Regions from separate parts of the Cyanobacterium aponinum PCC 10605 genome, predicted to be linked through region 1. Evidence: predicted binding sites of a transcription regulator. Region 1 holds the regulator's gene; each other region holds the start of a gene.
The links. The regulator HrcA, encoded in region 1, represses chaperone genes, less so after heat shock. The targets are predictions, from matches to a motif close to TTAGCACTCNNANNNTNNGAGTGCTAA.

Region 2: a site for HrcA is predicted at 4,250-4,276, ahead of groES (co-chaperone GroES). Genes of this name have one in related genera too.
Region 3: a site for HrcA is predicted at 8,593-8,619, ahead of groL (chaperonin GroEL). Genes of this name have one in related genera too.

Annotation. Positions count from the first base shown of each region.
Region 1 is NC_019776.1:2,209,363-2,219,837, reverse strand. Features, by position in the region: gene CYAN10605_RS09260 (GTPase) at 1-787, opposite strand, end outside; gene CYAN10605_RS09255 (hypothetical protein) at 1,155-1,766, shown strand; gene CYAN10605_RS18565 (hypothetical protein) at 2,237-2,434, shown strand; gene CYAN10605_RS09250 (AAA family ATPase) at 2,538-4,595, shown strand; gene CYAN10605_RS19300 (hypothetical protein) at 4,599-4,724, opposite strand; tRNA gene CYAN10605_RS09245 (tRNA-Gly) at 4,858-4,929, opposite strand; gene CYAN10605_RS09240 (response regulator transcription factor) at 5,037-5,708, opposite strand; gene glnA (type I glutamate--ammonia ligase) at 6,169-7,590, opposite strand; gene hrcA (heat-inducible transcriptional repressor HrcA) at 7,837-8,913, shown strand; gene CYAN10605_RS17825 (bifunctional diguanylate cyclase/phosphodiesterase) at 9,209-10,475, opposite strand, start outside.
Region 2 is NC_019776.1:1,339,556-1,350,030, reverse strand. Features, by position in the region: gene CYAN10605_RS05600 (RtcB family protein) at 62-1,243, opposite strand; gene CYAN10605_RS05595 (histidine phosphatase family protein) at 1,414-2,052, opposite strand; gene groL (chaperonin GroEL) at 2,146-3,771, opposite strand; gene groES (co-chaperone GroES) at 3,881-4,192, opposite strand; gene CYAN10605_RS05580 (DUF1822 family protein) at 4,348-5,727, opposite strand; gene CYAN10605_RS05575 (hypothetical protein) at 5,730-7,163, opposite strand; gene CYAN10605_RS05570 (hypothetical protein) at 7,186-7,473, opposite strand; gene rpsB (30S ribosomal protein S2) at 7,957-8,775, shown strand; gene tsf (translation elongation factor Ts) at 8,969-9,628, shown strand; gene CYAN10605_RS05555 (hypothetical protein) at 9,809-10,475, shown strand, end outside.
Region 3 is NC_019776.1:1,587,496-1,597,970, forward strand. Features, by position in the region: gene CYAN10605_RS06605 (DUF1810 domain-containing protein) at 1-379, opposite strand, end outside; gene CYAN10605_RS06610 (Mo-dependent nitrogenase C-terminal domain-containing protein) at 528-815, opposite strand; gene CYAN10605_RS06615 (heavy metal translocating P-type ATPase) at 960-2,882, opposite strand; gene CYAN10605_RS06620 (bifunctional folylpolyglutamate synthase/dihydrofolate synthase) at 3,055-4,305, opposite strand; gene CYAN10605_RS06625 (NAD(P)H-quinone oxidoreductase subunit F) at 4,623-6,512, shown strand; gene CYAN10605_RS06630 (NADH-quinone oxidoreductase subunit M) at 6,663-8,174, shown strand; gene groL (chaperonin GroEL) at 8,668-10,335, shown strand.

The sequences.
Region 1 (10,475 bases):
TATTCTTAAAACTAGCTAAAATGTTGGCTAACTCTTGACTATATTTTAAGTTAATATTGTAAGATTTGATCGCAATTTCTTGACAAGATTCTAAAGCAAGTTCAAAGTCTGAAGGTTTACCTTCTTTTTTAATAGATTTTGATATTAATATTTCTTTATTGTTATTATTTGTTTTAACTTTAATAGCTAATTGCTCTAAAATATTTGTTTGTTTTTCTCGATTTTTTGCATTAATAAAATTGTTAATATCTTGACGCAACAAATCAACTCCTCGAATATCTATTTGAGGACTATTTTCTGTAGGATTATAACCTCTTGTACAAGTTAAATAAATTTGATCTACATTGAGATAATTTGCCCATTGAGAAACTGTGTAATTTATCCAATCAGAAAAGCAGTTATCCCATTTATCCATACCATTTAAAACAACAAAGACATTAGATTTATAGATACTTAGTTTTTGAAAAATGTATTTGTGTCCATACACTGGATAACCGTCAATAACCAGAATTACTAAGTCTATATCATTGATTATATTTATAATTTTATGATTTTCAAAATATTCATCATGAATAGGAGGAGTATCAATTAAATAAACATCATCATTAAAAAATTTTTGAATCACAAAATCTTTTGTTAGGTGAGTTTGTATTCCTACTTTACTGACTTGTAAGGCTTGTCTGCGACTTAATTGTAACAAGGCATTCATTAACGAACTTTTGCCTGTGTTAGCCCTTCCCATGATGGCGATATTAAAACTTTGGGATAAATCGATATTGTTTAGCATATTTAGCATATTGGAAACTCCATTGATAAGTAAAAATACTTAATTTAAGGTTCGATCGAAGCGAAATATATTTTCTCTCTCTCTATAGTTATCAGTCTCATTTTTCTGATTTATGCAAAATTTACTTAGTGAAATTGAGAAAAAAGATAATTAACTACTTAAAATCCTTAAACAAATATTCTTGAGACGATGTTTAAGCCATTGGAAAATCTGTATATTTACGAGTTTCAGGATCATGAAAAGCTAACATAACATAATATGGTCTTTTCTTAACACCGAATATATTACTCTCAATTTGCATAATTTTTCGATTCTTTCCTGATATGTAAATAGGCAAACATCACCCATAACTAAACATAACTAAAATATGGAAATAACTTTAAACAAAGCTAATAAGCTACTTAATAAGTTTAAATCCGAGCGCAAAAATTTACGAGCAGTGTTTAACCGTGTGCGTTACTACCATGAAGACGAAAAAGTTGAAGCCATTACCTCCGTTGAAGTGAGTTTAGCTAACCTTACTCCCAGAGTAGCCGATGAAATCCAAAGAATGATCAATACTTATCGCAATCAACTGCAAGAATGTTTGGATATTGAAGCGGATTTTTTCAAACTCAAAGAGGCTATTTTTGTTAATAATCAACGCACGGGCATTTCTGAAAAGCTAAGTCAAATTGAGTTTTTAACCTCGAAAGTGGGCTTATATGATGATTTGATTAACGAGAAGAAACGCAATAAAAGGGTTACTTTAACCGTTGAAGATATTAACTATGAGTTATTACGGGAAAACTTATCAGGGCAGGATGGTTCGGGAAAATTGTATATTCAAGTATTTGATGTTGACAGATTAGCTCAAGAGCGTCAAGAGGCAATTACTCAAATGAACCAAGCGGAGGATGAAATTGCTAGGATTAACAATAATACTACTATTAACATTGATTTTACCCTTGCCAGTCGTCGCTTATTGGGTTTAGATTAAATTTGCCAAAAATTTTTTCCAGAAATTTGCATAATTTTTAATTTCTCTCCTGATATATAAATGGAGGTAAAATTCGTCTCTTGGCTACTCGGTTAGCCATTAAGTACATTTTATGTACATCCGAAGTGCATTGACCATAACAATAACATTACCTTAGACGTACCTAGCTGTCTGCCCTTAAACTGTTGTTGGTTGTTGTCTTGGCGACAGTAATCTGTTTACCTGATTTAAGTTCGTTGTTACCCTTAATGTGTTCAAAGTCAATGCACTATTAACAAGGGAGTGAGAGTATTTTATTATTCTTACTCTCTTTCAATTTTAATCCTATGAAAATTCGATCTAACTTTCATTTTATGCTGATAACATAACTTTTTTTACCACTTTCAAGGATTTTCCTGCGGATTTGGCTTATATTGTTAATGAGGATAAATCGGAAAAAGTTGTGTTGAGCGATCTCGGAGAGATCCGCATTGCGGCACGCCTCTTTAGTATCATTAGAGAAAATGGGTAGTGAAGAAAGACAGAAATTACTAATATTATTAAGTATTTATGAAGTAAGAAATATTGCTAATAACAGAGAAGAAGAAAAAACAATTACCCAAACAATCCGGAATATTAAATATAATGTTGTTAAAAATAAAGTTTCTACACTTTATCAAGAAAAGTAATATCAATTAGTTAAAAAAGCTATTCATTGGTTTATTTCTTATTTTAATTAGTGGATTTCTAAACAAGCTAAAAAATAACTGTCAAAACAAAAATACTTTTAATATGTCTATTGTTTCACACATTTTAATCGGTTGCCCCAGTAGCGGAAAATCAACTCTAGCTAATCATATAATTAAACAATATTCTAATTATCAAATTATCTCCACTGATAACATTAGACAACAACTTTTTGGAGACGAAAATATACAGGGTGATTGGCAGTTAATTGAAACGGAAATATTTAAACAAATTGACAGTTATATTCAAGCAGAAAAACCAATTATTTATGATGCCACTAACGCTAAAAGATGGTGGCGAATTTCTCTGTTAGAAAAGTTAGCAAAATATGAAAATGCTAACTGGATTGGTTGGTATTTAAAAACCCCTTTAAATGTTTGTTTAGAATGGAATCAAGAGCGAAAACGTCAAGTACCAGATGATGTTATAACTAATTTATATCAATCCCTAAGAAATTTTCCACCTCTTCCTGCGGAAGGTTTTTTAGCTGTTTATAACATACCTTTTAAAGAAGGTAAATTAGAAATTAATCAATTCAATGATAAAGTTTCAAAATTAAATCGAGTACAAGTCAATCGCACCAATCGCACTGCCAATAGTAAAATACAATTTCATCCTTATTCAAGATTACTAGACTTCGATCGCATCTTCCACTTAATTAGCCTTATAATTAAATATCCCAATCTTGGCAACCTCTCAGAATCCAATCCTGAATTAATCAGAGAAATCTTTGGAGATGAGATTAAATTTAACAGTGAAATAGAAGAAATTTGTGGCTTTTTAACAAAATATTATGACAAAATTTATGCTCAACCAGAAGCCATTAAACAAGACTTAATCTGGCTGGAAAAAATGGGTATTATTAATCAACAAAATTATGAACCATTACCAGATATTGAAATAGTAAATATTGACGATTTAGTAACCCATCCTTACTCAGATATTGAACCATTTACCAGACTAATAAAAACCATTCATTTTATCATCTATCATCCTCTAACTTATAAAGATAAAGAAGGATGTTTGCAAAGTTTAATTGAAGCCATGCAACAAGAAAAAGTTATTAATATTAATTGTGGAGATAGTATTCGTAAAGATATAGAAAAAGTTTTAAAACCCTTTGGCATTTTCCCCGATTTTACCATGAAAAAAGGCTATTTTATCGGCACAGGAATTTTATCTCAAACAGATTTAATCAAGGTATTTCGCTTATTAGAAGCCCAAGCTAATAGTTTATCAGATCCTGTCGCTTTATCAGTCTATGAAACCTTTAAAAGTCGTTTAGGAAATGCTAAAATCGCTCACTCTGAAAGTTACCCTGTCAGGGCAATTTATAATAAAAATATTGTTGATTTAAACAGTCTTCCTAATGATTCTTTAGCCAAAAAAATTGATGTCTTAGAAGATGCGATCGCCTCTGGAGAATTATTAGAATTAAATCGCTTTTTAGGCAGTGCCGAATTTTATAAAGATGACTCTCAATATAATCAAACAGAGGATAATAGTTATTTTCTAATTTATCCATTACAAATAGTTTTTCATAACATTGGATGGTATTTAGGTTATGAATATGCAGAAGGAGTAAATAAAGGATTATTTAAGTTTGAAAGATTAGATAGATTATTTTTATGTAGAAAGACTCATCAATCAAGGGAAATGAAACAACAAATAAACGCCTTAAATAAATTACAAAAACTATATCAAGCTAGCGGAGGAATCTTCCTTGGAAATAACGTCAAATTGCAAAAACAATATCTCGATACTAAACAAAAAAGCAAAGCTGAAATAACTATGGAATTATGGTTTAATAATCATATTTTTAAGTTTATCAGTGAAGGTACAAATCGCTTCCCTTTACAACAAATGAAAATGTCAGCCCGTCTTCATAAAAATCATGAAACAAATCCTCTTTTTACCCTAAAAAAAACAGAAGATAAAAACTTTCCTAATCGTTTTCAAGTAAAATTACCGATATGGTCATTAGAAGACATTGATTTATTACGGTGGATTGTTGGTTTTGGTGGACAAGTTAAGGTAATTAATCCCCCCGAATTAGTAAATAAAGTTAAACAAATAGGGGAGGCTATTGCTCTTTTATATTAAAGTTTAATTTTCTGTAGTAGAATTAACTTGATAATCTTTGATGATATTAATAATTTGTTGACTACTAATATTAGCCTGTTCTGATTTTGTATAAACAGTTAATAAAACTACTGTATTTTCTATTTTCACATAATAAATAAAACGTTATCCGCAACTTTTTCTTTTTGAATACCACTATTTTTTACTCTTACTTTAAATACCTGATGATTAATACCAGATACTCTATCTCTCAGTAATTATTTTATGTTTTTACTTTTTAATAAGCGGGTAACGCGATTCGAACGCGCGACATTCACCTTGGCAAGGTGACGCTCTACCACTGAGCTATACCCGCATCTTTTTGTTTGCGACATTTAATATTGTGTCAAAAAAATAAAAAAATGTCAAGGTTTTTCTTAAAATTTTTCCCGTTCTCAAGGTAAACTCTTAGAAAAATGAAAATTAATCTTTCAACACATAGCCTACGCCTCTAACAGTCTGAATAATTCTTTTTTCCTTATTCGATTCTAATTTCAGTCGCAGGTATCTTACATATACTTCAATGATATTAGAATCTCCGCCAAAATCATAACCCCAAACTTTTTCTAAAATTTGATCACGAGTTAATACTTGTCGAGGGTGGGAAATTAAATATTCCATTAAGTCATATTCCGTAGCGGTTAAATCGATGATGCGATCGCCTCTTTTTACTTCACGGGTACGACGATTCAAGCTCAAATCAAGAAAGTGTAGTTCGTCGGGGTCTTCTTCATTGCTTTTGCGTAAATGGACTCGTAACCTAGATAATAATTCTTCAATACCAAAAGGTTTAACAATATAATCATCCGCCCCTGCATCTAAACCAGCCACACGATCATTGATTTCATCCCTTGCAGTTAAAAGGATAATAGGAATCATGCAGCCTAAACTACGTAACTGACGACAAACATCAAAACCAGACATTTGGGGTAACATCCAGTCTAGCAAAATCAGGTCAGGATTAATTTTTTGAGCAACCTTTAATCCTTCTTTTCCATCTGGTGCGATCGCAACTTCATAGCCTTCATATTGCAACTCTAACTCCAAAAACTTAGCTAATTTTTGCTCATCTTCTACCACTAAAATCTTACTCATTTTTCTCTTTATCTTTCTCTATGGTTTATATCTTAACCTGAGTTCGTGATAAATTTTCATCGATGAGTCATGGCAAAAAGGGCAAAGGGCAAAGGGCAAGGGGCAAAGGTAAATGGTTGATAATTAAAAATTAAGAATTGAAAACCCCGAACTGAGATTTTTTTATAGAACTAAGATAACCTCAGTTCGGTTTAAGAATATCCAACAAGGTTAGGTGTCAGGTTGCAGGTTGCAGGTTGCAGGTTGCAGGTTGCAGGTGGTAGGGGTTTTTAGCAAGGGGCTTAAGCCCCTTGTTTAAGTCAGTTCGGATTAAGGCAATTTTATCGTTGTTTCTAAGAAGCTATAAGGTTTTCTGACTAGGAGAAAATAATGCTTTCAGCTTATCCCGAACTCAGGTTAAGATAATAAAAAAGGAGGCGACAATGCCTCCAGAAAAATGAGAAGTTATCAAATAGTTTGTTTAGACATCGTAATACAATGCAAACTCATAAGGATGAGGACGAAGACGCATAGGGTTAATTTCATTATCTAACTTATACTCAATCCAATTATTGATAAAGTCTTCAGTAAATACCCCACCTTCTGTTAAGAAAGCATTATCTTGTTCTAAAGCCTCTAAAGCCTGTTCTAAAGAGCCGGGAGTGGAAGGAATTTTGCTTAATTCCTCTGGGGAAAGATCATAAATATCCACATCCAAAGGTTCACCCGGATCAATTTCATTTTTAATACCATCAATACCTGCACAAAGCATTGCGGCAAAGGCTAGGTAAGGATTGCTAGTAGCATCAGGACAACGGAATTCTAAACGTTTCGCTTTAGGATTTGTACCAGATAAAGGAATACGTACAGAAGCCGAGCGATTACCTTGGGAGTAAGCTAAGTTAACAGGAGCTTCAAAACCCGGAACTAAACGCTTATAAGAGTTAGTGGAGGGATTACTAAAAGCTAAAATTGCAGGAGCGTGTTTTAAAATACCACCAATATAGTGTAAAGCCATTTTACTTAAGTTGGCATAACCATCACCCCAGAATAAAGGTTGACCATCTTTCCAAATAGATTGGTGAGTGTGCATCCCTGAACCATTATCATTAAATAAAGGCTTAGGCATGAAGGTAACAGTTCTACCATACTTCTTGGCAACATTTTTAATCACATACTTATAAGTCATTAAATAGTCTGCCGCCTCTATCAAAGTAGCAAAACGAAAACCTAATTCATTTTGTCCACCAGTAGCAACCTCATGATGATGCTTTTCAATGGGTACACCACATTCAGCCATTGTTAAAAGCATTTCCGTACGCATATCCTGCATCGTGTCTGTGGGGGGTACGGGGAAATAGCCTTGTTTGTAACCCGGTTTATAACCTAAATTTCCGCCTTCTTCTTCTTTTCCAGAATTCCAACGTCCTTCTACACTGTCAACATAATAGTATCCCTTGTTTTCCGTTTGATCGAAACGAACATCATCAAACACAAAAAACTCCGCCTCAGGACCAAAATAAGCAGTATCTCCGATGCCACTTTGAGCTAAATACTCTACAGCTTTTTGAGCGATACTACGAGGATCTCTGGAGTACCATTCCCCAGTACGAGGTTCTTTGATACTACAAATCATGCTAAGGGTAGGTTCTTTGCAGAAAGGATCAATCCACGCAGTGGTAGGATCAGGAACCATTGCCATATCAGATTCATTAATAGCTTTCCAACCACGAATACTAGAACCATCAAAAGGCACACCATCCACAAAAGAAGATTCGTCTATTTGATCGTAGTAAAAAGAGCAATGTTGCCAAGTACCGGGTAAATCGATAAATTTGAGGTCGATAATTTTGATATTCTGATCTTGAATCATTTTCAAGACTTCTTGGGGAGTTCCGGGCATTAAATTATTTCTCCTTTATTTCTTGTCGTTACTTTTATGTCTTACTCACAAGTCTTAATCCTAAGCACAGTCAAACCTAAGTTTTGTAGCTATTGATACATATATATAAATATTTATTGTCTTTATGCTAATTTTGCATAACTGACAGAAGACACAGCGAAGATGTAAAGAAAAGTTATACTAGCACCATATAAACAAACAATTTTTATAATCTTTTTATATTTAACTACTCCAATAAAGCATAAGATGACTGTTCAAATTAAGCTCAATGAACGCCATCATAAAGTATTACAGGCAACTATTAAGCATTACATCGCAACGGCTGAACCAGTGGGGTCAAAAACTTTAATGAAAGAGTATGACTTTAGCGTTAGTTCTGCGACAATTCGTAATGCGATGGGGAAATTAGAAAAGGCTGGTTTTTTATATCAACCTTATACTTCTGCCGGGCGTATCCCCTCTGATTCCGGTTATCGTGTTTACGTGGATCAACTTTTAACGGAACAAAATACTGTTAAAGTTTCCCTTGATCCTTTTCTCGATGCTACTTGGCTCAATTTATCCGGGCGTTATGAAATTCTTTTTCAAAAAATAACAAAAATTCTTGCAGAAGTAAGTGGCTGTATTGCTTTAATTACCCTACCTCAAGTCTCAGGTAATATTATTCATCATCTTCAGTTAGTTCGAGTTGCTGATAATAAAATTATGTTGGTGATCGTCATAGATAATTACCAAACAGAATCTTTCGTCTTAGATAGTAAGGAATTAACGTTTAATTCTCAAAAGTTACATCCTGAAGTTCTTGATAGTGAGCTAGAAATTTTATCGAATTTTTTAAATCATAAATTAAAGGGTAAATCTCTGAGGGAAATTAATCATTTAGATGGCAGTGAGTTGGATAATGATTTTAAACTTTACACAGATTTTATTAATCATTTGCTCACAAAGATAAAGTCTAGTTATCATTTAGCTCAAAGTACTCCTATTTTATTGCAGGGATTCTCACAATTAGTACAACAACCTGAATTTTCAAGTATAGATCAGGTTAAAATTCTGTTAAATTTTTTAGAAACAGAGCAAAAACAGCTTCTACCTCTTTTATTTAATATTAATGAAAATTTGGACGGAAAAAGAGTAAAAATTCATATTGGTTCAGAAAACCCATTGGAGTCGATGCGCTCTTGTAGCTTAATATCTGCTTATTATTTTCAAGAAGATTATCCTGTGGGTAGTGTTGGCATTATTGGACCGACGAGAATGCCCTATGAACAGGCGATCGCCCTTGTTGAATGTACGGCTAATTATCTATCTGAAAAAATGTAATTTACTTAAGTTCGGGATAAATTTTCATCTATAAGTGATGGTGAAAAGGGCAAGGGGCAAAGTAAAAGGGCAAACCCCCCTTTATCCCCCCTCGAGAGGGGGGAGAGCAAAGGTAAATAGTGAATAGTTGATAATTACTCGTTGCTCCTTACTCATTACTTTCTTCTAAAACCTGAAACCTGAAACCTTATCTCCCTCTCCCCTCATCCCCCCATCTCCCAAACACCTACCCTTATCCGATATTTTTAAACTGAACTGAGATTAAATATGTTTTGTTACTTAGATAATGTAAGATTTAGATTTGATTCATTATCCAAAGAGAAAATTCTTCCTGACTCAATGGCTTAGAAAATAAATATCCTTGTCCATAATTACAGTTTAGTTTTTGTAAAATTTCTAGTTGTGTTTCTGTTTCAATTCCTTCACAAACAACATTTAATTCGAGATTATGACAAAGGGTAATTATTCCTTGTAAAAATTTAATATTTTTAGGATGAGTATTTAATGGTTTAACAAATGCTTTATCAATTTTTATTTGATTTAAAGGAAAATTCCTCAATCTAGCTAGAGAAGAATAACCAGTACCAAAATCATCGATCGCAATTTTAACTCCTAGTTTTTTGATTTCTGATAAAATTTTTGTAATATTTTGAATTTGATGAGCAATGATTGATTCTGTAATTTCTATACGTAAATTATGAGGTGAAATTTGGGTTTTGTTTAAAACATCTTTAATTTGTTGTAAGATATTTCCCTGCTCAAATTGTTGCTCACTAACATTGACATTTATACAAACATTTTCTGGAATTAAATTGGCTTCTTGCCACTGTTTCAATTGATTACAAGCCTTATTTAACACTAATTTGCCAAGGCTAATCATCAGCCCACTTTGTTCGGCGATGGGCAAAAATTTATTAGGATTTAAAAATCCTAATTCTGGATGTTGCCAACGCACTAAAGATTCAATACTGGTTATTTTTCCTGTTTTTAAATCTATTATAGGTTGGTAATAAATAATTAAATTATCTTTTTCAATGGATTTTCTCAGATCATTTTGTAATTGTAAACGCCTGATAAAATCGTCATACATTTCTCTCCCGAAAACTTGATAATCTCCTTTGCCTTTATTTTTTACTTGATACATGGCTATGTCGGCATCTCTAAATAAATCCTCTGCACGAAGATAAGGAGAATTTGTAGTTTGATTATGACTTAAGACAATTCCAATACTACAGGTGGTAAAAAATTCCTGATTATGAATATAAAAAGGTGAGCTTATCTCTACTTGAATTTTTTCTGCAACTGCGATCGCATCTTCAACTTTAGTGATAGAATCGAGGAGAATTGCAAATTCATCTCCCCCTAACCTTGCCACCATATGGGAAGAGGATAAACAACGGCGTAAACTATAGGCAATATCAATGAGAAATTTATCTCCTGCTAAATGTCCAAGACTATCATTAATAGTTTTAAAATTATCTAAGTCAACCAATAATAAAGCAAATAGCTGATGAGGAGTATTCTTAGCTTCCTGCAACAAATTTTCTAAGGTTGCCATAAAA
Region 2 (10,475 bases), 870 kb from region 1:
CACCACCCCAAAACCCTAAGCCCCGAACCCCGAACCCCGAACCCCGAACCCTGAACTCTGTTTATCCTTTAACACAAATAACTTGCTTTAAGGTAGCCACGATTTCCACTAAATCGGTTTGCTGATTCATTACTTCTTCAATGGGTTTGTAGGCACTAGGAATTTCATCAATAACCCCACTATCCTTACGGCACTCAATACCTTCAGTTTGTTGAATTAAATCGGCAACATCAAATTCTTTTTTTGCTTTCGCCCGAGACATTTTTCTTCCTGCCCCATGACTACAACTACAAAAACTGTCATGATTACTCTTACCTTTGACAATAAAGGACTTTGCTCCCATTGAACCAGGTATGATACCATAATCCTCTTGAGTTGCCCTTACAGCACCTTTGCGGGTAACATAAACATCTTCACCAAAATGAATTTCTTTTTCTGCATAGTTGTGATGACAATTAACCTTTAGTAAAGGTTTACAAGGTTTACCTCCTGCTAAGTATTTTTCAACAATACCTTTAAAGCGACTCATCATCACATCCCGATTAAAACGGGCATAGTTTTGAGCCCATTGTAAATCTCTCCAGTAAGCATCAAATTCGGGAGTATTCGCCACAAAATAAGCTAAATCAGGATCAGGAAGTTTTAAACCTGCTAATTTAGCCAACTCTTTCCCTGTATGAATATGACATTCTGCCAGTTTATTGCCAATATGACGAGAACCAGAATGTAACATTAACCATACTTGCTCATCGGTATCTAAGCATAATTCAATAAAGTGATTTCCTCCTCCTAAAGACCCCATTTGTTTAAGGGCTTTAGTTTCTAATCTTTGCACCCCTGAATGTAAATCACTAAAATTTCTCCATCCTTGCCAATTAGTTACTTTTGTTTCTACTTCCTTATTTTCATTAAAACCTACAGGGATAATTGCCTCTATTTCCTGACGAATTTTTTTTAATTTTCCTTCCAATTGATTTGCCTGAAAAGGTGTTTTAATCGCACACATTCCACAACCAATATCAACTCCCACCGCCGCAGGTATAATCGCATCTTTCGTGGCAATAACCGAACCCACTAAAGCCCCTTTTCCTAAATGTACATCAGGCATTAATGCAACGTGCTTGAAAACAAAAGGTAAAGAAGCCACATTTTTCGCCATTTGCATTTCTTGACTGGCTAAATCATGACCAGCCCATGACAAAACGGGTTTAGGAGTTGATAAAGTTAAAGGTTTATAAGCCATAATCGACCTATGATAAAAGTTATTTTTCTTTTATTGTAATGCTAGATTTAGTTTTTGATATTCAGTTCACTTCACTCCATTCGTTTAATAAACTGTACTATAGTCAAAAACCTATCTTCTTAAATCTCCTAAGCTCAAACTCTCAACTAAGCTCAAACTCTCAACTCTGATTAAGTTCCTTTTCTAGCGTGTAATTCTGGACGTAAATGGGTGCGATCGCACAAAGTATCTAAACGAGGACCTCGATCCGTTAAAGTCACCGTTGTCACAGAAGCCACAGGCATCGAGATGCGATCGCGATAACGTCCAATATCAATTCCTAAAAGAGAGCATAACATAATCCTAATAGTAGCTTTATGAGAAACAATTAACACATTACCAGTAGGGTAATTACGTTCAATTTCTTCTAACACTTCATTGCTACGACGAGCAATATCAATTCCTTTTTCACCCCCTGTCGGTGCATTCCAACCCGGATCTGCTAACCAACGCACATATTCGTCGTGATAGAGTTGATTAACCTCATCTGGGGTTTTTCCCTCCCAATTACCGTAAGCAATTTCCCTCAATCCATCCCGTTGTTGAATTCCCATACCGATAGTTTTAGCTAAAGGAGTAGCAGTTGCGATCGTCCTTGTGAGGGGACTAGAAAAAATACCCTGCCAAGGAATGCTTTTATAGGCTTTAGCAAAGTCTTCCGCCATAAGATAGCCTTCTGGAGTTAAATCTAAATCCAAAACACCACAATAACCCCCTGTCGTACTGGCAGTTGTTTCTCCGTGCCTCAAAAAATAAATAATTAAGCTCATCTCTCTGGTAGTAATTAATCATGATCTAACTTCATTTTAAGCATAAAAAAAGTGGGCAATGCCCACCTCAGACTTATTTAATTAAGTTAGATTTTAGTAGTCAAAGTCACCAGCACCAGCAGGAGCCGCAGGTTTGTCTTTTTCAGGTTTGTCAACTACGATACACTCGGTAGTTAATACCATACCAGCGATCGAAGCTGCGTTTTGAATAGCAGAGCGAGTTACTTTAGCAGGGTCAACAATACCAGCAGAGAACATATCCACATACTCATTGTTAGCGGCATCATAACCAGTGTTAAAGTCTTTTTCTTTAACTCTTTCAGCTACAACAGCACCATTTTGACCTGCGTTTTCCGCAATTCTTTTTAAAGGAGCGGTTAAAGCACGAGCTACGATTAAAGCACCAGTTAATTGTTCTGCGGTTAAATTAGCATTTGCCCATTCTTCGAGAGTAGGAGCTAAGTGTGCTAAGGTTGTACCACCACCGGGGACGATACCTTCTTCCACTGCGGCTTTAGTCGCATTGATAGCATCTTCTAAACGTAATTTACGATCTTTCATTTCGGTTTCGGTAGCCGCACCAACTTTGATTACTGCTACACCACCGCTTAATTTAGCGAGACGCTCTTGTAATTTTTCTTTGTCGTAGGAAGAGTCAGATTCTTCAATTTGACGACGGATTTGCTCACAACGAGCTTTTACTTCTTTTTCGTTTCCTTCGGCAACGATGGTGGTGTTGTCTTTGGTGATGCTGATACGACGAGCTTTACCTAATTGATCAATGGTGGTAGTATCAATTTTTAATCCTGCATCTTCGCTGATTAATTGTCCACCAGTTAAGATGGCAATATCTTCTAACATTTGCTTACGGCGATCGCCAAATCCGGGAGCTTTTACTGCCGCTACGTTTAAGACACCACGAAGACGGTTAACAACTAAGGTTGCAAGCGCTTCTTTTTCGATGTCTTCAGCAATAATCATTAAAGGTTTGCCTTGACGAGCAACTTGTTCTAAAACGGGTACTAAATCTTGAACTAAGGTGATTTTTTTGTCGGTTACTAAGATGTAAGGATCATCTAAAACACACTCCATGCGCTCGGTATCGGTTACGAAGTAAGGAGAGATGTAACCTTTGTCAAAACGCATACCCTCGGTGATTTCGAGTTCAGTTTCCATGGACTTACCTTCTTCGAGGGAGATAACTCCTTCTTGTCCAACTTTGTCCATTGCTTGAGCAATCATTTCACCGACTTCGGTATCGTTACCCGCAGAGATTGCACCTACTTGGGCAATAGCTTTGCTATCTTCTACTTTACGGGCGTGTTCAGCAATTTTAGCCACTAAATGTTCAGTAGCTTTGTCGATACCACGTTTTAAAGCGATGGGGTTAGCACCGGCGGCAACGTTACGTAAACCTTCTTTAACAATAGCATGAGCTAATACGGTTGCAGTGGTAGTACCGTCACCAGCTACATCGTTGGTTTTAGAAGCGGCTTGACGAATTAAAGAAACACCAGTATTTTCGATGTGATCTTCTAATTCGATTTCTTTAGCAATGGTTACACCGTCGTTAACGATTTGAGGTGCTCCAAATTTTTTCTCTAAAACAACGTTACGTCCTTTAGGACCAAGAGTTACAGCTACAGCTTCAGCTAATAAGTCAATGCCTTTTTCGAGAGCGCGACGGGCTTCTTCGTTGTAAATGATAGATTTTGCCATAATTGATTCTGTTTCGTTTCTAACTAATTTTTGTGTAATATTTGAAAATAAATAATGTTGGTACTTGATTGATTCTGAGATTCGTACCTTAACCTCATTTACGATAAAACTAGGAAACTACAGCGAGAATGTCTTTTTCGGAGAGTAAAACATAGTCATCGCCACCGAGTTTGATGTCAGTACCAGCGTATTTGGAGTAAAGTACTTTATCGCCTACTTTAACTTCCACAGGGGTACGTTCACCTTTATCATTTACTTTACCTTCCCCAACGGTAACAACTTCACCTACTTGGGGTTTTTCTTTGGCGTTGTCGGGTAAGTAGATACCACCAGCAGTTTTTTCTTCTGCTTCACTTACTTTGACAAAGACGCGATCGCCCAAAGGCTTAACAGTGGATACATTGATGGAAATAGCTGCCATAGATTGTTTACTCCAATTTCTCAAAGATTAGTTATTTTGAGGGTCAGAGCTTAGTTTTTAGCGCTCTCACCTTACGAGTGCTAATTTAACCGAAATTCATTAGAGATAGCAATAGGTTGTTTTGTACGGGTTTCCGAACGTATTTTTAATGACACTTATACCTTGAATGTATCTTCTATATAATTATTATTACAACTGACTTGAATCTTAAAAGTTTCTCCTTCATCTGCCCAAAATTTATACTGAATAGTATTATCGCCCTTTTCACTAATAATTGCTTGAAAAAGATCTTCATTTTCATCTAATATTTTCAAAGATAAACTTTCTGGTAAATTATCCTCATTACTTAAAACGGAAACTCTCACAAAAATACTAATTTGCCCAAAATTTCTGGGTAAAATATTAATTAATAAACCATAATTTTTATTTTCTTCATTGAAATTGATTAATTTTCCATATCCTTTAGAACATAAAGAATGATTTGCTTGTAAAGACTCTAAAGCGAAAACACTACTCCAAAGAATTTCTTCGTCATTAGTATTATTAATTAGGTCAACTAAAACCCTAATAAATTCCTGTTGTAAATTTTCCCTTATTTGCCAATTAGGAATAGTGTTTAAAATTTCTAATATTTGTCCATAATTATCATTTTTGACTAAGACATTTAAACCCTCTTGGGGTGAAATAGAGCGAAAAGCAGGAGACATCTTTAAATCGAAATCAGTCTCAAAATTATCTTTGATAAAATCTTGTAAACTTTGCCATCCTTTTCTCAAAATATTCTCTGTTTTGTTTTTCAATAAATCGCCTAAACTTATACTTTGACGATGGGAATATAATTTATAACGGGCATCAGCAATACTAACTAAACTCAACCAATCACTAAAATCAAGACTAAGACGTGGAAAGAAACTATTTTCCAACTCTGTAATTAAATTTTTTTGTATTTGAGGTGATAAACATTTTAATGGAGAAACTTGAGGGATATTTTCCCAACTATATTCATACTCCAGAGCCATTAAATTTAAGTCAGTTTCCAAACATTCATAGGGTAAATTAACTGTATGGTTTAAATTATCTGTTTCCCCATTTTCTTGCAAATTATCGTAGTTAATATAACCCCAAAAATCTAAATAATTTTCCTCTAAGTTAACTCCCACTATCACATAATAACTACCAACCCATTCAGGAATTTTTAACCATTCTTTAGGAATAGAAATACTAACTCTATCTTGGGTTTCCGTTGGTATTAAAACTAAGCGATTATTATTCACATTGATCGCATTACCATTAATAAACTCCCAAATAGTGATATAGTCAATTATGTTGTTTGTGTCTGTAATATTAATATTACAAACTAAATTTAGCCATTGAATAAAATATTTACGAGAAAGAAGATTAATATAACCACAATGACGATTAATTTCGGTACTTAAATTTTTAACCTCCTGCCATGTTTGACGTTTAATATTTTCATCTAAGGCAATTTTTAATTCATTGGCGTAGCAGTCGGAAATAAAGTTTATGATATTCATAATTAGTTAATTCTATTAAAATAATTTTCACAAAATTTTTGAATTTGCATATTGATGTTATTATCAATCATAGATATTTTAGGAATAAAAATATTTAACTTATTTGCCAGTTTTTTTCTAACATTATCGATGATAATTTCATTATTATGATTAAAGGAATTTTTATTTTTATTGCTATTTTTTGTTTCCTTAAAGTATTGTTGTTCTAAATATTTTTGCTGTTCCGAATTAAGATTTTTATAACATTGATCAATTAATGTAAAAATATCATCTTCTATATACTCTTGAATACAAGCATCTAAAAGAGAGATAAGAGGTTTGATTTCCTTCGCTGACGTTTGATTTTTAGGAAGATTTTTTATTTTTATAATTTCATCAATAATTGATTTTTTTATACTGTTAATTTTGCGAGATAACTGATATTGTTGTTTAATAAAATCAGGATAACTTTGATTGATTATTGTAATAATTTCTCCTTGAGTTAGATTTAAACTAAAAATGAAATATAAAATTGCTTGATTAATACTTTCTTGGTTTTGAAAACTATTAATGATTATATTTTTAATTTCCTGACTTTCCTTTTCTATTGCTAAATCATCAATATAATTATCAGAATTTGCTTCTATTAGAGAGTGGTCATTTTCTTCATACATAACAGTAATTGGATTTGTGGCTAATCTTGCCATTTCAATACAAAATTTGAGTTTTTGTTTTAATTCATCGGGAGTAATTTGTGTTTGATTAAGTTGTTTAATTTGTAAATTGTATTGTTGAACCATTAACTGTAAATGTGTCGAATTTGGCTCTGATAATACTTTATTTTTTCTTATGCCACAAGTTTGATAATTATCAAGATAGCATTGCCAAGCTAAAAGACATTCTTGCAATTTGTTATCTTTTAAACCTCCTTGAATTGTTAATATACTTTCTGCTCGTTTGATTCCTATTTTTGTCAATAAACCCCAGTCACTTAATAATTTCCATTGGCGATTACGATAAACAGTATCTTTAATAATAGTGTTTAATCTTGTTTGAGCATAAGTTGTGATTTTCGTCCCATATTTAACTTGATAATTTTTTAGTAATTTTTCTGGTTGAATTAATGCTAGATTCCCCGATGAAAAACATTCTTCTAAAGTGAGTAATTTTAATGTTAAGTATAGACGCTCATAAATTATTCTCGCACTCCATAAACAAGTTTCTTGTAGGTAAGCAGAAAGGTGATTTTGTTTGATTTTATCATGCTTATTTAAAATAGAAGATAAAAAAGAACGGGCTATCTTCTCACAAGATTGCTTTTTCTTCTCAGCAACAATTTTTTCTATATTTCGCTTTAATAATAAATCTGTTTGCCAGCAAAAAAATTGATTATTCTCATCAGGAAAAAAGACAAAAGTAGAGAATTTATTAACAGTACTATTTCTTGTTATTCTCATAGCTAAAGTTATCCATATTTTTTCAACGAATTAAATGACGGGTATAGTTATCGCCAATGGGAGAATAGGATTTTTGTTGAATACTTGCCTGTTTCCTTTGTTCATTGATAATTTGCTTTTCTTTTTGATTGGCTAATTGGCAAATATTAACGGAAAAAATACGGTCTTGATAATATTGAAAACGTCCTGTTTTTGTAAATGTAAATTGACGACCAAAAATATGATTTCCTTTTATATCCCAGACTAAATAAAGTTTTCCTTTAACTTTGACAGCGTCTCCTATGTGTATTTGCTTTCGATTATCTTTCATTATATGTTCTTAATCTTAAAAAAAATTAGGTTTCTTAATTAGTACATCCAGTTAAAAAACGATAATTATGCAAGTCAATATTTTTGTTTTTGGTATTTTTTTATAGACAGAATAACTACATTTATCTAATATTAACAGTGTTACGGATGTTGTCATTGTAAGGTAGTGCTTTGCTTTCATATAAAATACAGCCATGCAGTCACCGAAGGTGCGGCTACGCCGATCGCATTTTTGATATTACGCTTAATCTTATTGGTGATTACATCGCCAATTTTCCCTATAACTAACTGTTAAATGAGATGACCCTAAAAAGATCTTAACTTCCATCAAGAAAATAAAACAAGGGGTAAATCTGGAAAAAAAAAAAGACAATGATATACTAGAAAAGTTGTCAAAATTCGCACATCTAAGGCATCGGGTGTTTCTAGCCAAAGAAATTAAACAACCTTAGATGGAGGATTAACCCGAAAAAAGGAGAAAATAATGTCTGTAGTCAGCTTAAAAGAGCTTTTAGACTCAGGTGTCCACTTTGGGCATCAAACCCGCCGTTGGAATCCAAAAATGTCACCCTACATCTACACTGCTAGAAATGGGGTACATATTATTGATTTAGTGCAAACCGCGCAATTATTAGAAGAGGCTTACGCTTATCTCAAAAAAGCCGCCGAAAACGGTAAAAAAGTTTTATTCGTAGGTACAAAACGTCAAGCCGCAGGAATCATCGCTCAAGAAGCCGCCCGTTGTGGAGCTTTTTATATCAATCAGCGTTGGTTAGGTGGTATGCTAACTAACTGGGAAACCATTAAATCCCGTGTTGGACGTTTAAAAGAATTAGAAGAATTAGAAGAAAGCGGTGCAATTAATTTACGCCCTAAAAAAGAAGCCTCTGTTCTTCGTCGTGAATTAACCAAGTTACAAAGATACCTCGGCGGGATTAAAGATATGCGTCGAGTGCCAGACATTGTAGTAATTATCGACATTCGTAGAGAGCATAATGCCGTTAAAGAATGCGAAAAATTAGGTTTAAGCGTTATCTCCATGTTAGATACTAACTGTAATCCTGAATTGGTAGATTACCCTATTCCTGCTAACGATGACGCTATTCGCTCCATCAAATTAATTATCGGGAAATTAGCCGATGCGATTTATGAAGGGCGTTATGGTAAAGCCGCCGCAGAAGGTAAATTAGATGAGTTTATGGAATCTGTATCTGCGGAAGCTGAATACGACTATGATGATGACGAAGATTATGACGATGAAGATTATGAAGACGATAGCGACTCTGAAGGCGAAGAAGAGTAGTTATAATATTATAATCTGAGTACACTTCTAAATTATCCTCAACTATTTTTTCTTAAAAGTTATCAATCTTCCCCAATAATGGTGGGCAATGCCCACCTAGTCATCTAGTAATGATTTTCCTAATTTTCATCTGGGGCAAATCATGTCATTATTATTGATGGTCAGTTATTAAATTTTTATACAAAAAAGTACTATGGCAGAAATAAGCGCAAAACTGGTAAAAGAATTAAGAGATAAGACTAATGCAGGGATGATGGATTGTAAAAAAGCCCTTGCAGAAAATGATGGTGATATGGCTAAAGCCATGGAATGGTTACGCCAAAAAGGTATTACTTCTGCGGAGAAAAAATCTGGTAGAGTTGCCGCTGAGGGTATTGTAGAAAGCTACATTCACACTGGTGGTAGAATCGGAGTTTTAGTAGAAGTTAACTGCGAAACCGACTTCGTTGCCCGTCGTGAAGATTTCCAAGCCTTAGCGAAAAACATTGCGATGCAAATTGCGGCTTGTCCTAATGTTGAATATATTAAAATTAGTGACATTCCTGAAGATGTAGTTGCTAAGGAAAAAGAAATTGAAATGGGTAGAGAAGACTTAGCAAGTAAGCCTGAAAATATCCGTGAAAAAATTGTTGACGGTAGAATTAATAAGCGTTTAGGTGAAATGTGTTTGCTTTCTCAGCCTTACATCAGAGACCAAGGTATTACCGTAGAGGAATTAATCACCCAGCAAATTGCGAAAATCGGTGAAAATATCCAAGTGCGTCGTTTCCAACGCTTTATCTTAGGTGAGGGCATTGAGAAAGAAGAAACTAATTTTGCTGAGGAAGTTGCCGCTCAAGCTGGTATGAAGTAATGATTAATAAGTAATGAGTAATAAGTAATTTGATTAGGGAGAAGGAGAGATGAGTGGAGAGTGGAGAGGGGTAAGCTAACTCTTCATTCTTCGTTTCTGGTTGTTAATTACTAATTATTAATTCCGAATTGCCTTCTCTTAATTCCTAATTTCTGATTGAAATAGATTGCAAATGAAATAATGACTAGATCAATTAAACAATTAAGAAATGATTTGGGCATTTTAAATGTTAAAATCAAGGATTTAGCGACAGAATTACAAAGTTTATATCAAGATTATTTTCCTCAGTTAATTGCAGTTGTTAAACGTCAGTTAATTTTAGCCACTTATCAAGTTTGCACTCAAAAATATCCCTCCGCTTTTTTAGCTTTAAGTTATCAGGATAAAGTTAATTTACAGAAACATATTAAAGATTTACATTCATTTTTTCCTAAAGATTTATATGGGAAAATTTCTGAGATAGAAATAATAGATAATATTTTTTTACACAATTTAAAGAGTCGTATCTTAGCATCTGTTCCTTATCAAAATGATGTTACTTTATTAACTGAATCAAAAGAAAATGAAACAGAAACTTTTGATAAAGATAATATTTTAGAAGGTAATCATCAAAATGATAGTCTCTTAAAAGATGATAATTTATTAGAAATTTGTCCTGAAAATCTTATTCAGTTACAGGTGGAAGTAGATGATGCGATCGAAGAGTGTTTGATAAAATTATCTCATCAGGTAAATAAGTATTTACAGGAAATTGGAATCTTGCCTAAAAACATTCCTGCTAAAATTTTAGAAGTTGCCCTACAAGCGGAAGAAAATACATCTTTAATTAGTGGTGCGCCAAATCTGT
Region 3 (10,475 bases), 620 kb from region 1:
GATAAAAAATAGAATCACTATCGGATATTTCGGAGAATAAAGTCAGAGAAGATTTTAATTTCATACAGTCAGGAAAACCAAAGATTTTTTCTGAGGAGGTTTCTTCTATAGTGAGCAATATTGTTACACACTCTTTTAGTCTTTTCCCAAGTAAATCATGATTGATATATTGTTTTGCTTCTTGAATACTTTTAATACTATAGAAAATAGAAGTTGAAGTTTTACCTAAACCATTAATTTGAGGAAAAATAAACCACATCCAATGGGAGCTTTTTTTTGCATTTTTTAATTCATCGATAACAGTTTTATATACTTTTTCCTGTGCATCAACAAATCTTTGTAAATTATATAAATCTTGATAACTATTATTATTGGTCACTATCTTATTTGCTCAATATTAAAAAATACATTTAATGCCTAATTTTAACAAAGTTAATTAACCTGAGTTCAAGGAAAAAAGTATTAAAAAATAAGGAGTTGAAACCGATTAATCGACAATAAACATCGATAAAAGAAAAAAAGGAATTTTATTGACAATAAGGGGTTATATCTTCTCCTATTTCACACAGAAAAGATAATGCCCTAAAACGTAACATCATTAAATCTTCATAAAAAGGATTTAGTTTACACAAAGGCGGAATTTTAAAGATTGAACGGTTAAAAAGCCTAATTTCTCTGGCAAAAGGGCAGGTATTCGGAATTAAGTTAACTATTTTTTCGGCGGTTTCTTTGGTGCTAATTTCTAAATTTTCTAATCTTTCTTTGATAAAATTAAAAGGCGATCGCATCAAAATTAATAAATTAAAGTTCAACATCTTTTTTTCTGATTAATTAGCTTTACTTAACTATTATCAGTCTAATAATATTTTTTATTTATAGCAATATAATATAAATAGAAGTTTTCTTAGGTTTAGATAAGTTTTATTTATTGTTTAATAAGGACAGAATAAAAACTAAGGTCATTGATTAATGATTCTAGTGGCATTAAAAATAGCAACCAGAGCGACTCCTACATCGGCAAAGACAGCTTCCCAAAGACTTGCTACCCCAAAAGTCCCTAAAATAATGAATAAGCCCTTTACAGCTAGAGCAAATACAATATTTTGCCAAACAATATGATGAGTTTTTCTTGCAACTTCGATCGCTTCTGGTACTTTAGAAGGAGCATCAGTCATAATTACTATATCAGCAGTTTCGATCGCAGCATCTGAACCTAAACCTCCCATTGCCATACCCACATCTGCCCTTGCAATAATGGGAGCATCATTAATACCATCTCCCACCACCGCAACTTTTTCTTTTTCTTTACTTTGATGAATAAGATTTTCTAAAGCTGTAACTTTATCTTCTGGTAACAATTCCGCTTGATAAGAATCTAGCCCTAGCTTTTTGGCAATTTCTGAAGCAATAACTTTATTATCTCCAGTTAACATCACGGTTTTTTCTATTCCTAACTCTTTCAAACGAGAAATAGCAAATGTGGCATCTTCTTTAATTTGATCGGCAATCAAAATGTAACCTGCATAATTATTATTTACCGCTAAATGGACTACAGTACCAGTAACATTGCAAGTATCATGAGAGATATTTTCTTGATGCAATAGTTTATCATTCCCTGCAATTACTCGTTTTCCGTCAATGATAGCAGAGACACCATAACCCGCTAATTCCTGATAATTATCGATAATAGAATCGTCAATTTCTCCCTCATAGGCTTGACGGATAGATTCAGCAATGGGATGGGAAGAATAGGTTTCTACTCCCACAGCAAAAGCTAATAATTCTTCTTTTGTAAAATCATTATAAGGAACTATATCCATTACCTGAAATACCCCTTTTGTCAAAGTACCAGTTTTATCAAAAACTATGGTTTTCACCTGTAACAAAGAATCGAGATAAGTTGCCCCTTTTACCAAAATTCCTTTTTTTGCCGCTCTGCCAACTCCCCCAAAATAACCCAAAGGAATACTAATCACTAATCCACAGGGACAAGAAATGACTAATAATACTAAAGCACGGTAAACCCATTCGCCATGACTAGCATTAGCTATCAATAACGGTGGTATCAAAGCAACAGCTAAAGAAGTAAAAACAACAATCGGGGTATAATATTGAGCGAATTTACTCATAAATTTTTGTGTAGAAGCTTTTTTACTACTAGCATTTTCCACTAAATCTAAAATTCGAGTAATGGAAGATTCTGCAAAAAGTTTAATTACTTTAAGAGTTAACACCCCTGTTTGATTTATCATTCCTGCTAATACTGTTTCTCCCTTCCTCACCATGCGGGGTACAGATTCTCCTGTTAAAGCCGATGTATCTACCTGAGAATCACCTTCTAATATTTCTCCATCTAAAGGTATTTTTTCTCCCGGTTTAACAACAATGAAATCGCCTATATTGACCTGTTCAGGATTAACTTTTTTTATACCATCCTCATCTTGAAGATTAGCATAATCAGGACGAATTTCCAGTAAGGATTTAATGGATTTGCGGGAACGATTTACCGCCAATTCTTGGAATAATTCACCAATTTTGAAAAATAGCATCACTGCTACTGCTTCAGGGAGTTTATGAATAGCAAACGCCCCTAAAGTTGCAACAGTCATTAAAAAGTTTTCATCAAAAAATTTACCTTTAACAATATTTTTCCCCGCACTCATCAAAACATTCCAACCCGCAAGAAGATAAGCCGGTATAAAAACTAAATATTCTCCGAAAGAATAAATAGTGTTATGTAATTGATTCTCAAAACCAAAACCAAAAATAAATAAAACACTGACAACAATAACAGATATAACCTCTTTTTTTAGATTTACATCTTCTCTTTCATGGCGATGATTATGACTGCTATTACTTTCTGTGCAACAATGTTTTCCCATGACAATAGATTAATATATGAACAAGTATTCGTATTTTATCTTAAAAGGTTTTTTTGGGTAATGATGAGGAGGAAATTAGGGGATTAGGGGGAAATTAATTAAACACTTTTGCTCTCCTCCCTCGAGAGGGGAGGCATAGAGGGGTTTGCTTTTTGCCTTTTGCCTTTTGCCCTTACCCTAACTTACTAAGAAAGTATCCTAGTAGGTATAAAGAACCACAAAGGACAATAGATGTGGTTGCAGTTTCCTGATTGTTGGTAACAGAATCTAGGGCAGTGAATAAATCGCCGTAAGTTTGTACCTGTTTTAATTGAGGTTGAATGGTTTTTGCTAATATTGCTAATTCTTCGGGTTCGGCGGTGCTATGATCTGGTACAGGTACTAAATGAAGTTGATCTTCAGGACGTAATAATTGCTTAAAAATACCTTCGTGGTCTTTTGTGTTTAACATTCCCATGACCCAAGTAGTGGGTTTATGCAAGGTATCCACATATTGCCTTAAAACCTCAGCAGAAGCGACATTATGCGCCCCGTCAATCAGTAAATCTCGTTTTTGCCATTTCACCCATTCAATTCTTCCTCGCCAACGGGTGTTTTTCATGCCTTCTTCTATGGCAGATGTGGGGATTTGCCAACCTTTTTCTTGTAATATTTTGATAGTTGCGATCGCAATTGCTGAGTTTTGTAATTGTATATCTCCTCCTAAAGCTAAAGGGTAGTTAACCCCTTCATATTCAGCTTGATTAGGGGATAATTTTTGGGCTGATTCTACCCAAATTGTGGGAGCGTTTAATTCTTCCGCTCGATTTTTGACTACCCTAACGGCTTCTTCAGGAAGACTTCCTACCACTACAGGGCATTTTTCCTTAATAACTCCTGCTTTCTCCGTGGCAATTTTACTGAGGGTATCCCCCAATATGAACCAATGTTCTCGACTGATAGAGGTGATAATACTAACCAAAGTGCGATCGCACACATTAGTAGCATCAAGCCTTCCCCCTAAACCCACTTCCATCACTGCGACATCAACCTCTGAATTAGCAAAAAAAAGCCAAGCCGCCGCCGTAATTACTTCAAATTGAGTGGGACATTCGGGATCATTAGGATTAATAACCGATCTTATTTTTTCTAAAATTGCTATTAAAATATTTTCTTCTATGGGTTTTTCATTAAGACAAATTCTTTCCGTCCAGTTAACTAAATGAGGAGAAGTGTAACGTCCTGTTTTGTATCCCGAAGCGGTTAAAATTGATGATAAATAAGCACAAACAGAGCCTTTACCATTAGTTCCAGCTACATGAATTATTGGCACTTTTTCTTGAGGATTATCTAGTAAAGCTAATAAATTTTTAATTCTTTTTAATCCCAAATTAATCCCAAATCTTTGAAAAGGTTGTAACAAATCCTCAATTTGATTTCCCATACTTCAGTTATTTGTTTTTGTTAATAAAACTTAATAAATAATTGTATCATTATTGTTAAACGCAACATCCCCTATCTTCGTTGCACTTATTCAAAACATTCCTAGGTCGTAATTGATAGTTTAGGGTCAAGAATTTATTTTAAACATAGCAAAATTGATTTGCATTTCTGACAAAATTTAATCCACAACCTAAACTTCAAACTCTGAACTCAGGTCTATTTATTCTTAACAAATTGCTGTAAAATCGATTCATCAAGAAAAGTAGATAAAAAAGTAGATAAAGTTATTTTAATACATAAACATACTATTCAATAAGCATGATTAATTTTCTTATTCAGCATATATGGTTTATCCCCTTATATGGATTGTTAGGGGCTATTTTTAGTCTGCCTTGGGCATTAGGATTTATTCGCAAAACAGGACCTCGCCCGGCGGCTTATTTGAATATTTTAATGACCTTACTATCATTTTTTCATGGTAGTATCATCTTTTTTAATATTGGTAATTTTCCCTCTCAAAGTATTGTTTTTCCTTGGTTTAGTATTGCTGAATTAGATTTGTCTTTAGCCATCGAAATTTCTCCTGTCAGCAGTGGTGCATTAGAGTTAGTCACCATTATTAGTTTACTGGCACAAATATTTGCCATTGGCTATATGGAGAAAGATTGGTCATTAGCCCGATTTTTTGGCTTAATGGGCTTTTTTGAAGCGGCTTTAGGGGGTATTGCTATAAGTGACTCCCTTTTACTCAGTTATGGTTTGTTAGAGTTGTTAACCCTTTCTACTTATCTATTAGTAGGTTTCTGGTATGCACAGCCCCTTGTTGTTACGGCGGCTAGAGATGCCTTTCTTACCAAAAGAGTTGGGGATATTTTGTTGTTAATGGGTATTGTTGCTTTATCTAGTGATGGAGCAGGATTAAGTTTTTCTCAGTTACAAGAATGGGCAGAAAACCCCTCTATTCCCACTTTTACGGCAACTTTGATTGGTTTAGCTCTAATTGCAGGTCCTACGGGCAAATGCGCTCAATTCCCTTTAAATCTTTGGTTAGATGAGGGGATGGAAGGTCCTAATCCAGCTAGTATTATGAGAAATTCGATCGTAGTTTCTGCTGGTGCTTATGTATTAATTAAATTAGAACCAGTATTCACTCTTTCTCCTGTGGCTTCTCATACTTTGGTGGTAATTGGTGCGATTTCTGCCATTGGAGGGTCATTAATTGCTTTAGCACAAATAGATCTTAAAAGGACTTTTTCCCATTCTACCAGTGCTTATTTAGGTTTAGTCTTTATTGCCGTGGGATTGGGTCATGTGGATATTGCCTTTTTGATTTTATTCTGTCATGGGGTTGCCAAGGCTTTACTATTTATGAGTGCAGGTTCAATTATTCTGACTACCAGTTGCCAAAATATTACGGAAATGGGGGGAATTTGGTCTAAAATGCCGAGTACAACCCTTGCTTACATGACGGGCAGTGCGGGAATCATTGCTTTATTGCCTTCGGGAATGTTAATTACTTTCCATCGCTGGTTTAATGGTAGTTTAGAGGTTTCTTGGTGGTTATTAGGGATTCTTTTATTAGTTAATTTGATTAATGCCCTTAATTTTACCCGTGTGTTTCGGGCTGTTTTCTTGGGCAAAACTCAACCTAAAACCCGTCGAGCTCCTGAAATTCCTTGGCAGTTAGCAATTCCGATGGTTTCCCTAACTATTATTACTTTACTTGCTCCAATTCTACCTTTTGATTATTCTCTCTGGTTAAGTCCTAATGCTCCTATTTTAAACAATACTGCTATGGTGGTTAGTTATGCCTTACCTTTAATTATCGCCTCTGGTTTGTTGGGTTGTGTTATCGGCTTTTTAATTCCCCTCAGAAAAGGTTTTTATCGCCCTGTGGAAAAATCCGTGCGAGTCATTCAAGATTTACTTGCCTATGATTTCTATTTAGACAAGATTTATCAATTTACAGTTGTGGCTTTTGTCTCTAATTTAGCTAAGTTTACCACATGGTGCGATCGCTACATTATTGATGGAGTGGTTAACCTGATTAGTTTAGTAACTATTTTCGGAGGCAATACCCTTAAATATAATACATCTGGTCAATCTCAGTTCTATATCTTAACCATCATTGTCGGAGTGGTATTATTAATGTGGTCTATCCTCAGTGGACAATGGAATAATATTCTTAACTATTGGGGATCATTTTAATGAGGAATTGAACAATAATAAATTTCTTTAGTAATTCCCTCAAAAAAGGGCTAAAGCCCTCATTACAAAACTATATAGATATTATCTGCTAAATGTTTAATTAAAAAGTTTTTCTCAAAATTATTAACTATCAACTATTAATTATTTAATATGCTTAGTTCCTTGATATGGTTGCCTATTTTTGGGGCAATAATTGTTTGTTTTTTACCTAGCTTTAAAAATACTCTCATTTATCGCAATATTGCTTTCATTATTGCGATCGCAACTCTCATTATTAATATCATCATTGGGAGTAATTTTGACATTAGCTTATTTGATACTCAGTTTACTGAAAGTTTTTCTTGGCTAAATTGGCTCGGCTTAGGCTATGATTTAGGGGTTGATGGTTTATCTTTACCCCTTATTTCTCTCAATAGTTTATTAACTTTAATTGCTATTTATATCTCTCCTAAAGATATTCAAAGACCTCGTTTTTATTATGGGATGATTTTACTTTTAACAGGAGGAGTTGCAGGAGCATTTTTAGCAGAAAATTTATTGTTATTTTTCCTGTTTTATGAAGTAGAAATTGTACCTTTATATTTTCTCATTGCGGTTTGGGGAGGAGCAAAAAGAGGTTATGCGGCAATGAAGTTTTTACTCTACACCGCTTTATCTGGATTCCTCGTCTTAATTTCTTTTTTGGGCTTAGTTTGGTTTAGTGGAGAGCCAACTTTTGCTTTTGAACCTTTGAAGTCCCATGCTTTACCCGTTGGCACTCAAGTTTTGCTCTTAATTCCCCTTTTAATCGGCTTATTTATTAAAATCCCCATTTTTCCTTTCCATACTTGGCTTCCTGATGCCCACGTTGAAGCTAGTACACCAGTTTCGGTTTTGTTAGCAGGGGTATTGTTGAAACTAGGCACTTATGGCTTATTACGTTTCGGAGTAGGTTTTTTCCTTGAAGGTTGGCTCGTGGTTGCCCCTTACTTGGCTTTTCTGGCGGGAATTAGTGCTTTATATGGTGCTATGTGTGCGATCGCGCAAAAGGATATGAAAAAAGTAGTTGCCTACTCATCCATTGCCCACATGGCTTATGTTTTACTTGCTGCATCTGCTACTACCCGCTTGAGTTTACAGGCTTCCATTTTACAGATGGTTAGTCATGGCTTAATTAGTGCCATGTTATTTATTTTGGTGGGTATTGTCTATAAAAAAACTGGTAGTCGTGATGTGAATTATCTGAGAGGCTTACTCAATCCTGAAAAAGGTTTACCAGTTACTGGTAGTTTAATGATATTAGCAGTAATGGCTAGTTGCGGTATTCCCGGGATGGTTGGCTTTATTTCCGAATTTTTAGTATTCAGAGGTAGCTTCCCCATTTTTCCCATTCCCACCCTACTATGTTTAATTGGCACAGGCTTAACCGCAGTTTATTTCTTGTTAATGGTGAATCGAGTCTTTTTTGGACGCTTAACCCCCGAATTAAGCAATTTGCCCAGAGTTTTGTGGAGTGAGAGAATTCCTGCCCTGATTTTAGCTGTTTTAATCATTCTTTTTGGTTTACAACCCCACTTTATCAGCCGTTGGAGTGAAACCCAAGCCTCCCTCATTTTTTATGGTGGAGAAGAAAATGTTTCTTTTGTTTTGGGTAGCCTTAACACTTTCAGTCATCATCTATAACCAGTAAATAGATAAAAAAAGGCAATGGGCAAGGTTAAAAGGGCAAAAGGCAAAACCCTCTGTGTCTCCTCTTAAAAGGGTAAGAGGCAAGGGGCAAACCCCCCTTTATACCCCAGGGTTTTTTCATTCTCAAAAATGTCAATTTCAATTTTTGAAACTAACAAATAGTAACAGATACAGGAGTTTTTAAGTATTAATTAATCAATTATTAAGAAAAAACGCTCCCCTCTACTGTGGGAGAGGGGTTGGGGGTGAGGGCAAAGATGAATAGTGAATAATTAATAACTTCAAACTCTTGTACGGGCGAATGGCCATTCGCTCCTAACCCCTAACTCATTTTTCCCTAACAGCCCAATCCCCTAAAACCTTAATACTAATTGCTCATTACTTAATCAAAGAAAAGGTGCTGATAACCGTATTAGCAGTCATGACCTAAGAGTGCTAAATTTATCTATGGGAAAAAAATAAATATAGTCTTACAGCAGAAATATCTATGGCTAAAATTGTATCTTTTAAAGAAGAGTCCAGAAGACACCTAGAACAAGGAGTTAACGCCCTTGCTAATGCGGTGAAAGTGACTTTAGGACCTAAGGGTAGAAATGTATTATTAGAAAAAAAATTCGGTGCACCTGAAATTGTTAAAGACGGTGTTACCGTTGCTAAAGAAATCGAATTAGAAAGCCCCTTAGAAAATACTGGTGCTCGTTTAGTGCGCGAAGTTGCTTCTAAAACCAAAGACATTGCAGGAGATGGCACAACCACCGCTACAGTTATCGCTCAAGCAATTATTAAAGAGGGCCTGAAAAATGTTACTGCTGGTGCTAACCCCGTGGCGTTACGTCGTGGTATTGATAAGGCGATCGCACTTTTAGTGAAAGAAATTTCCGCTATGGCTAAACCCGTAGAAGGAGACGCTATTGCCCAAGTTGCTACCGTATCCGCAGGAAATGATGAAGAAATCGGGCAAATGATTTCTACCGCCATGGATAAAGTTACTAAAGATGGCGTGATTACCGTAGAAGAATCTAAATCCTTAGCCACCGAATTAGAAGTAGTGGAAGGAATGCAGATTGATAGAGGCTATATGTCTCCTTATTTTGTCACCGATCAAGAAAAACAAATCGTTGAATTTGAAAATCCCCTCGTCTTAGTTACCGATAAAAAAATTAGCTCTATTGCTGATTTAGTCCCTGTATTAGAAAATGTTGCCCGTGCAGGTAAACCTCTTTTCATTGTTGCCGAAGACATTGAAGGAGAAGCCCTTGCTACCCTCGTAGTTAATAAAGCCCGTGGTGTCTTAAATGTAGCCGCTATCAAAGCACCTAGTTTTGGTGATCGCCGTAAAGCCATGTTACAGGATATTGCTATCTTAACTGGCGGACGTTTGATTTCTGAAGAAATTGGCTTAAGTCTTGATACTACCAATTTAGATGACTTAGGTAAAGCTCGTAAAATCACCATCGAGAAAGATAACACCATTATTGTTGCCGATGGAGAAAATAAAGCCGAAATAGAAAAAAGAGTTGCTCAAATCCGTAAACAACTCGAAGAAACTGATTCTGAATACGACACTGAAAAATTACAAGAGCGTATCGCTAAATTAGCTGGTGGTGTAGCAGTCATCAAAGTAGGTGCGGCTACCGAAACTGAATTAAAAGAAAGAAAATTACGCATTGAAGACGCTCTTAACGCTACTAAAGCCGCAGTGGATGAGGGAATTGTACCCGGAGGTGGTGCAAGTTTAATTCACTTATCTCCCAAAGTAGCCGAATTAAGAGATAGTCTTACCATCGAAGAAGAGAAAATCGGTGCAGACATTGTCCTCAGAGCCATTCAAGCCCCTCTCGCTCAAATTGCTAAAAACGCAGGAGTAGAAGGTGCGATCGTTGTTGCCAAAGTTCAAGAATCTGATGCTAATATCGGTTACAATGCTTTAACAGGACAATATGAAGACTTAATCGCTTCTGGTATTATTGACCCTGCAAAAGTAGTTCGTACCTCCTTACAAAACGCCGCATCCATTGCCGGATTAGTCTTAACTACCGAAGCCTTAGTGGTAGAAAAACCCGCTCCTGAACCTGCAATGCCCGATATGGGTGGCATGGGCGGAGGAATGCCCGGCATGGGTGGCATGGGAATGCCCGGTATGGGAATGATGTAATTCCTTAAAACCTACAGGCAAGATGCCTGTTTCACCTTTTATATCGTAGGGGTTGAACATTGTTCAACCCTTTTTTATTAACGTTTATTGATAACTCTGTAGGTTGGGTTAGTGTTAACGTAACCCAACAAAAATTCATG